2 regions of the Pelotomaculum isophthalicicum JI genome follow, and region 1 is predicted to be linked to the other one. Evidence: a T-box and tRNA genes for the amino acid it is inferred to sense, from the RefSeq annotation. Region 1 holds a T-box; the other holds one or more tRNA genes.
What was found. A T-box is a leader RNA that pairs with one kind of tRNA and senses whether it is charged. The one in region 1 lies ahead of ileS (isoleucine--tRNA ligase), so its partner is inferred to be a tRNA-Ile.

Region 1 (4,363 bases):
TACTGTTATCTCATTCTGACTCCTGGCTACAGACTACTGACTACTGAATCATTTGACTTTACAACTTCCGCACACCGCGGGCAGATAGTCGGATGGTCAGCATCCTCCCCTACGCCTTCGTGGTACATCCAGCATCGTTCGCATTTTTGTCCGCCGGCCGGCTGGATGGAAATCGCCAACTCAGGCAGGTTTTCCGGACGCTTGGCATTTTCCGGCGCTTCGTTCAAGCGGTTTAGGGCAACCCCTGAAACGATGAAAATAATAGGCAGTTCAAGCAACTCAGGCTCCAGGAAGCTAAAAAGCTCATCATCCGCATACAGGTTGACGGACGCTTCCAATGAGTTCCCGATCACTTTATCACGCCTGGCCACTTCCAGTGCTTTTGTCACCTCGCCCCGTACCGCCAGGAGGCGTTCCCACTTCTGATCCAAATCGTCGTCCATATATTCTTCCTTAACTTCCGGCATGTCTGTAAGCTGGACACTGACAGCGCCACCCTTGTCACCGGGCACATAACGCCAGATCTCCTCCGAAGTGAAAGCCAGCACCGGAACAAGCAGGCGCACCAGGACAGTTAAGATTTCATATAAAACAGTCTGAGCCGCGCGACGCTCCGCCGAACCGGCTGGCGCCGTATATAACCGGTCCTTGATCATATCCAGGTAAAGGGCGCTCATGTCGACAGCGCAGAAACCGTGGATAGCGTGGTGAACCACATGGTACTCGTAATTCTGATAACCGGCTATAACCCGCCGGATCAGCTTTTGCAGTTTCAACAACGCCCAGCGGTCAATTTCCGGCAGCTGTTCGTATTTTACCGTATCCTTGGCCGGGTCAAAGTCATACAAGTTCCCCAGAAGGAAGCGGCAAGTGTTCCTCATTTTCCGGTAAGCTTCGGTTATTTGCTTCAAGATGTTCGGTGAAGCCGCCAGGTCGCTTCGGTAATCGGCTGAACTTACCCACAAGCGTAATATATCGGCCCCCATTTGTTTAATGACTTTCAGCGGGTCAACCACGTTGCCAAGGGATTTGGACTGCTTTCGCCCCTGTTCGTCAACCACAAAACCGTGCGTCAGCACCGCCCGGTAAGGCGGCTGACCGGTGACGGCCACAGAAGTGGAAAGAGAAGAGTTAAACCAGCCGCGGTGCTGGTCGCTGCCTTCCAGGTAAAGATCCGCCGGCCAGCACAGATCCGGCCAGACGGACTGTTCGTCAAGCACGCCCATGTGACTGGTGCCGGAGTCAAACCAGACGTCCATAATGTCAGTTTCCTTGGTAAAGTCCGTTGAACCGCACTGCGCGCATTTCGTGCCCGGCGGCAGCAGGTCCCCGGCCTCCCGGGCAAACCAGATGTCAGAACCATGTTCCCGGAAAAGCGCCTGGAGGTGGCTGATGGTTTCGTCGTTAATCAAATCTTTACCGCAGCTATTACAATAAAAAATCGGAATCGGCACTCCCCAGGTGCGCTGGCGTGAAATACACCAGTCGCTCCTATTGGCTACCATATTGTAGATCCGTTCTTCACCCCACTCGGGAATCCAGCGCACCTTCCGGATATCGGCGAGCGCTTCCTGGCGAAAGCCGTCAATTGAAGCGAACCATTGCTCGGTGGCGCGGAAAAGCACCGGCTTTTTACAGCGCCAGCAATGCGGGTAGGAGTGCCGGAAGGTGGCATATTTCAGCAAATGACCGCGCCGCTCCAGTTCTTCCAGCACGGCTTTGTTGCCGTCAAGGTAGAACTGCCCGGCGAAAATGCCGGCTTCATCAGTAAAATGTCCTTTGCCGTCGACGGGCGACAACACAGGCAGGTTGTATTGCTTGCCAACTTCATAGTCTTCCATGCCGTGGCCGGGAGCGATGTGGACACAGCCCGTACCCTGCTCCAGAGTAACAAGATCGCCCAGAATCAACAGTGAAGTTCTGTCTACGAAAGGGTGGGCGCATTCCACTCTTTCCAAATCCGAGCCCTTGAATTCTTTCACTACACCGGCATTCTCCGCGCCGATGATTTCCAGGAAACTATCCTTTAATTCTTTCGCCACCACATATTTATCTTCGTTCACCTTGACCATTACGTACTCAAAGTCAGGGTGGAGACATATCGCCACATTAGCCGGCAGGGTCCAGGGGGTAGTGGTCCAGATCACCACATAAGTATTCTCTTCCGGTAAAACACCTTTGCCGTCTTTTACAGGAAATCTTACATAGATGGAAGCTGACTCATCGTCGCCGTACTCCACCTCAGCTTCTGCCAGAGCGGTTTCACAGGCGGCGCACCAGTATACCGGCTTTAATCCTTTATAAATATATCCTTTTTTAGCCATTTCCCCGAAAACACCGATCTGGCGGGCTTCAAAGTTTGGCATCAGAGTAAGGTAAGGTTTGTCCCATTCGCCGCGCACTCCCAGCCTGATAAACTCATCCCGCTGGATATCTACAAACTTCAAGGCAAAATCTTTACACTTCTTTCTAAACTCCACAGAATCGATATTGTGACGTTTCAGACCGAAAGCCTTGATAGCCTCCTGTTCGATTGGCAGGCCGTGAGTATCCCAGCCGGGTACAAATGGAGCGTCATGCCCGGTCATGGAATGGAACTTTACCACGATATCCTTCAGCACTTTATTGAGGACGTGGCCGAGGTGAATGTGTCCGTTGGCGTATGGCGGGCCGTCATGCAGGATAAACTTCGGCCGGCCGCTGTTTTTTTTCTGAACCTGATGATAGATATCGATCTCATCCCAAAACTTTAAAAACTCCAGTTCCCTTTCAGCCAGGTTAGCCCGCATCGGAAAGTCGGTCTTGGGTAGATTTAAGGTCTTGCTGTAGTCCATTTTTCACACCTCTCTAATATTCAACATGAGACTCATTAACAAAAGCAAATGCATCTTCTTCTAAAACATCAAAAACCCGCCCCCAAAGGGACGGGTTGTTATACCCGCGGTACCACCCTACTACCAACCTGCTCCAACGCTTCAAAAGCGTAAACCGGCCGGCTACCTTCACCGCCATCTAACGGTGGCGAACCGTCCGCGCTTAATCCCTTGTTCCATCGTGGTTTCAGCCGGCGCCTCCCGGGTGATTTTCAACGGCCGCCCGTGCCCGGCTCCCACCTGACCCAGGCTCTCTTAACGGATATCTGCCGCTTACTCTTCCCGTTCACAGGAAATATTGATATTCCAACACGAAATATTATATAGAAAAGCGCCTGAGCAGTCAACTTCCTTTTCACAAACTGCCTGGTATCGCGAAAGCTTCCCATCAATATGTACTCAACAAACCGTAGCGCCGCATAGCGTTCAACTATACTCTGATTTCGAGTTATATTCCTACCGGAGACGCGTACAAAAGTATATGGAAGGCACATTATAACAACGGTATTTTTTTCTTGACTTGCAATGCAAGTTGCCCTAATATAAAACAAGTTGAAAAAATAGAAATAATTTTAACAATAACGAAGGGGTGACTGCTTTGTTCAACAGTGTCAAATCAAAGATTCTAGCTTTACTGCTATTGGCAGTGGTAACGCTGGTTGTCACCAATGTTATTGCCCTGGTTACCGCCAGAAATAACCAGGCGGCTCAATTGCAGGAAAGTCTGGAAAGCAGTACGGTAACGGACAGCAAAATGATCAATGATATCCTCCAGCAGCATGTTGATAAGCTACTCGCATTGGCAAGCTCACCCACTATTTTAGGGAATGACTGGGAAGTCGCAAAACAATATCTGTTAGATGAAGGAAGACGCTTGCTAAAAGAAGACAGTAATTTATTCAGTATGATTTCGATGTCCGATTTAAACGGCACGTCGTTTATCGCGGATGGCAGCAGTGTGTCAATAACCGAACGTGATTATTACCAGGCGATAACCGGCGGAAAAGATTTGTTTTTTTCATCGCCAAAGATTGGCAAAAACGACGGTAAGCTGTCAGTGTCTGTAGCGGTTCCTGTTAAAAAGGACGGCAGGCTGTTCCGCGTCCTTTTTGGCGTGATGGATCTGGATAAGCTTTCCAAAGAGGTTGTATTGATGAAGCACGGAAATAACGGGCGGGCCTTCATGATTGACGCCAATTGCGTATGCATCGCTCACCCGAACAAGGACCTGCTGAACCAGGATTTGTCCAAGGAAAGCAGTGCCGTGTCGGCGCAAATGGCTGAAATAATCCGTGGAATGCCGGTTACAAAAGCAGGGAACGCGGAGTATTCTTTCATGGGAGTTGGCTCGATCCTTTATTACCAGCAAGTACCTATCACCAACTGGTTCCTGGCCGTCGTCGCGGACCGTCATGAAGTATTTGGCACTATTGACGCCCTGACCAGAAACATTACTATTATCATTGTGATCACTTCCCTGTTGTTGTTGG
Region 2 (4,363 bases), on a different contig from region 1:
CCCATGATATCCCCGGTGAAAACCGGGCTCAGATAATGAAGGACTATTTAGAGTCAATTCATCGTTGCAACAGGCAAGAGCGCAGGGAGACACTCATAAAGGAGATAGGTGACGCGGAAAGGTCAGGGGACCATGAATTGTACGGTCATCTATGGCGTGAGTATATAATTTTAAGGGGAATTTCTGAGGCTGAACGGGTAGGCAATCATGATCGCGTTGATAATTTGTTGCAAGAATATCAGCAATTTTTAAAGACAGATACTTGGAAGCACCCTAGAGAGGGGAGTGAAGGCGCTGAGAGACGAAATTAAGAATGAGTGCATAAAGGAGCTAATTGAGAAAGGCAAAAAACGTGGTGTATTGACCTACAATGAGATTATGGACGGCCTCCAGGAAACTGATCTGTCTCCCGAGCAAATGGATGAATTTTACGTAAAACTAGCTAATATGGGCATAGAAGTTGTCGCTGAAACGCCGGAACTGGACTCGCTTGATGGCGCTGTAATGGAATCCCCTCCCGAAGAAGTGGAAGTTGATCTTTCGGTTCCTGAAGGTGTCGGAATCGATGATCCTGTTCGTATGTATCTCAAGGAGATTGGCCGTGTTCCGCTTTTGACGTCCGAAGAGGAAGTTGAGCTTGCCAAGCGCATGGAAAATGGAGATGAAGAAGCGAAACGCCGGTTGGCGGAAGCCAACTTGAGGCTGGTCGTCAGCATCGCGAAACGCTACGTGGGTAGAGGCATGTTATTCCTGGATTTGATTCAGGAAGGCAATCTGGGTTTAATTAAAGCGGTGGAAAAATTTGATTACCGTAAAGGATATAAATTCAGCACTTACGCTACCTGGTGGATTCGTCAGGCTATAACCAGGGCGATCGCTGATCAAGCCAGAACCATCAGAATACCTGTTCATATGGTTGAAACGATCAATAAATTAATAAGGGTGTCAAGACAGTTATTACAAGAATTGGGGCGTGATCCAAGCCCGGAGGAAATTGCCAAGGAAATGAATATTTCCGAGGACAAGGTGCGGGAAATTATTAAGATTGCCCAGGAGCCGGTATCGCTGGAAACGCCTATTGGGGAAGAAGAGGATTCCCATCTGGGTGATTTTATTGAAGATCACGAGGCAAGAGCGCCTGCCGAGGAAGCATCGTTTACCCTTTTGCGTGAACAATTGGACGAGGTGCTGAAGACGCTGACTGACCGCGAACAGAGAGTGTTGCGCTTGCGCTTTGGGCTTGATGACGGACGTGCGCGCACTCTTGAAGAAGTAGGCCAAAAGTTTGGTGTAACGCGTGAACGTATCAGGCAAATTGAAGCCAAGACCTTGCGTAAACTGCGCCACCCCAGCCGGAGTAAGAAACTGAAAGATTATCTTGATTAAATTATCGTTAGCAATATGTTGACGGACAGCACAAAATATCGTATAATGTTAACTACCGATGTTCCTCGATAGCTCAACGGTAGAGCAACCGGCTGTTAACCGGTAGGTTGTAGGTTCGAATCCTACTCGGGGAGCCATTTTTTGGGCCCATAGCTCAACGGTAGAGCATCCGGCTCATAACCGGCTGGTTCCAGGTTCGAATCCTGGTGGGCCCACCAAATAAATAGTAAGGGCGATTAGCTCAGCTGGGAGAGCGCCTGCCTTACAAGCAGGATGTCGGCGGTTCAAGCCCGTCATCGCCCACCAAGTTTAGGGTTTTGGTGATTAGCCAAAACCCTGTTTTGCAAATCAATTGCTAATCATAGATTGTTCTGGAAGGAAACCTTCCTCTTATTCGGGAAGGTTTCTTGCTTTTAGCAAATATTAGTGATGGGATTTCTAGCTTGTCTCGCGGAAGCGCTTCTTACATATTATCGCTGGCTTTTCTTGAGGTCCACATAGAGAGCGTTTTGATCAGTATTATACTCAGCGGGAAACTTCCCTGTTTTATTAATATTGAAGTAGTTGAAAAATCCCCTTGCAAATACTTTCGTTTTTTTGATCGTTTGTCCGCTTTCTGATGCCGAGATCCGGATAATGTTAGTGTCACGGTCATATGCCAATTCAATTTTATCAACGTTAAATTTTTCTCTTGCTACTTTGTTTATAACAATTGAGTTTTTTGAAAGTGAAACTAGAGCTTGTTTTTTAGCTCTTTCACCACGTGGTTTATAAATTTCGAATGTCACTGTTATTTACCTCCATTTAATTCATATATGCTGTGATTATATCTTATAAAAAAAATCGTTTCAAGGTAGCATCGTACTATTAACCAATAACAGCCCCAAATCGTATAAAAAAGGTAGTACCGCTAGGTCCAGTTTCGATATCTATAGTAGCATTATGTCTGTCAGCGATGCTGTAGCAAACGGCAAGACCCAAACCAGTACCGGTATCTTTAGTTGTGAAAAAGGGAGTACCGATCTTTTCAAGTACTTCAGTCTTGATTCCGGAACCATGATCCTGCACTGATAAAATAACAGTATCACCATCGATGAACGTTTTTATGAGCAATTTTCCACCAGGTGACATTGCTTCAAGCCCGTTGCGGACAAGGTTGAGAATTAGTTGGCGAATTTCTTTTTCATCCAAAAGCAGGTCCGGAATTTCCGCCAGTTTCACTTCTATATATTTGTCAGCGTTAATGGCATCTGCCTGAATTAACGGAAATAGAGTTTGTACCAACTGATTGAGGTTCATTAATTTTAAATCAACCGGTTTGTTCTTGGCTATCGAAAGGTACTCGGTAATAATTGAATTTGCCCGATCAAGTTCCTCGATCATAAGACCAAAGTATTTGTGATTAACATTTTCCTTCTTACTGCTCAGCATTTGAAGGAAACCACGCACGGTGGTCATGGGATTTCTGATTTCGTGGCCAATTCCTGCAGCCATTTCCCCAACCAGATTCAGACGTTCTAAGCGGGCCATTTCTTTTTCAACCTGCTTGCGCTCTGTTATATCGTTTATTGTGACAAGAATGCATTGCTTTCCACTCAGCTCAATGGTATCCGCTGATAACAATCCCATTCGAATTTCACCTGATTTAATACGGAAGTTTAGTTCCAGGTTATGAATAACTCCATGTTCCAGAACCAAATCCACTATTTTAGCACGATCCTCTGGATTCGCATAAACATTCAAATCTATTGTTGTACGGCCGATAATTTCCTGTCGTGAAAAACCGAAAACGTTAATAAAACTGTTGTTTACATCAATATACCGTCCATCTGAGAGAACATTGATAGCCATTGGGTTTGGACCAGCATTAAAAGCCTTGGAGAAACGTTCCTTTGACAAACGTAACATCCTTTCAGTTCGTTTGTGCCATGTGATATCAAGACAGTTTGCAAGTATTGCGGGTTTTCCATAATACTGAATAGGGGCAACCGTCTCCATGATCCATCTTGTTTTCCCATCTTTTCTTAAGATTCTATAAACATAAGGTCCGTAACGTTTTCCTTTTAGCATCTTAATGGCATTTTCCCTGACTGTTTTTCTGTCATCAGTAATGACCAATTCCAAAGAATACATACCGATCAATTCTTCGTCACTGTAATCGGTATATTTTTGGAATCGGGGATTAACGAACTGGAACTTTCCGTTTTGTAAAATATAGATACCAACCGGCGAACTATTGGTTAAAGTTTTGAACAAATTCTCAGCCTGTTTGCGCTTGGTAATATCAATGCCCAATTCGAGTACTAAAGGGGAACCGTCAATATCGGTGAATGGGTAATCATATATCTGATAAGTATCTCCGTCAAGACTGGTCAATTCCCACTCTTTAGGTGCATTTGTATCAAAAACATTAAAAGTCTGACATCCCTTACAAGGTACATTTATATTGCGGTAAATCTCGAAACAAGTCCTTCCGTCCGGTTTACCAAAACGACCTTGAAAATAACGATTGGCAAAGGGAATTGAATAATCCGGAGCAATAAGACAGACATAAGCTGGTAGACTGTCCAATAGAGTGAAAAGCCTTTTTCGTTCAGCCTCAATTAATTCCTTTTGTTGTTTGCGCTCGGTAATGTCTGTAGCAATTTCTAGTTTAACCATTCTGCCATCTATCCATCGGATTACGCGGTCACGACATTCATACCATTTCCCGTTGCGTGTGTTTTGAACTTCCCATTTATATATACCAGTGGATTCACATTCATTGGTGAGCGACTTATTATTACAGAAATCACATGGTCCGGATTGTCCAGTTTGAATAGATTGCCAACAGATTTCTCCCTCAGCAGCACCCAAATATTCTCTAGTATACTCATTGGTAAAAAGAATCTCATAGGTCTCCATATCTGCAACATAAACTCCTGCGTCAAGGCTATCTAACACTGTCACAAATCTATTATGAGATTCTTTTAGCGCT

Region 2: it encodes a tRNA-Ile, which carries the amino acid that the T-box ahead of ileS (isoleucine--tRNA ligase) is inferred to sense. The anticodon was not compared.

What each region holds. Positions count from the first base shown of each region.
Region 1 covers NZ_JAKOAV010000018.1:56,704-61,066, forward strand. Annotated here, with positions in the region: gene ileS (isoleucine--tRNA ligase) at 27-2,834, opposite strand; T-box leader at 2,918-3,172, opposite strand; gene L7E55_RS10450 (methyl-accepting chemotaxis protein) at 3,472-4,363, shown strand, end outside.
Region 2 covers NZ_JAKOAV010000027.1:1,257-5,619, reverse strand. Annotated here, with positions in the region: gene dnaG (DNA primase) at 1-311, shown strand, start outside; gene rpoD (RNA polymerase sigma factor RpoD) at 295-1,386, shown strand; tRNA gene L7E55_RS13000 (tRNA-Asn) at 1,449-1,523, shown strand; tRNA gene L7E55_RS12995 (tRNA-Ile) at 1,530-1,604, shown strand; tRNA gene L7E55_RS12990 (tRNA-Val) at 1,617-1,692, shown strand; gene L7E55_RS12985 (hypothetical protein) at 1,857-2,174, opposite strand; gene L7E55_RS12980 (PAS domain S-box protein) at 2,254-4,363, opposite strand, start outside.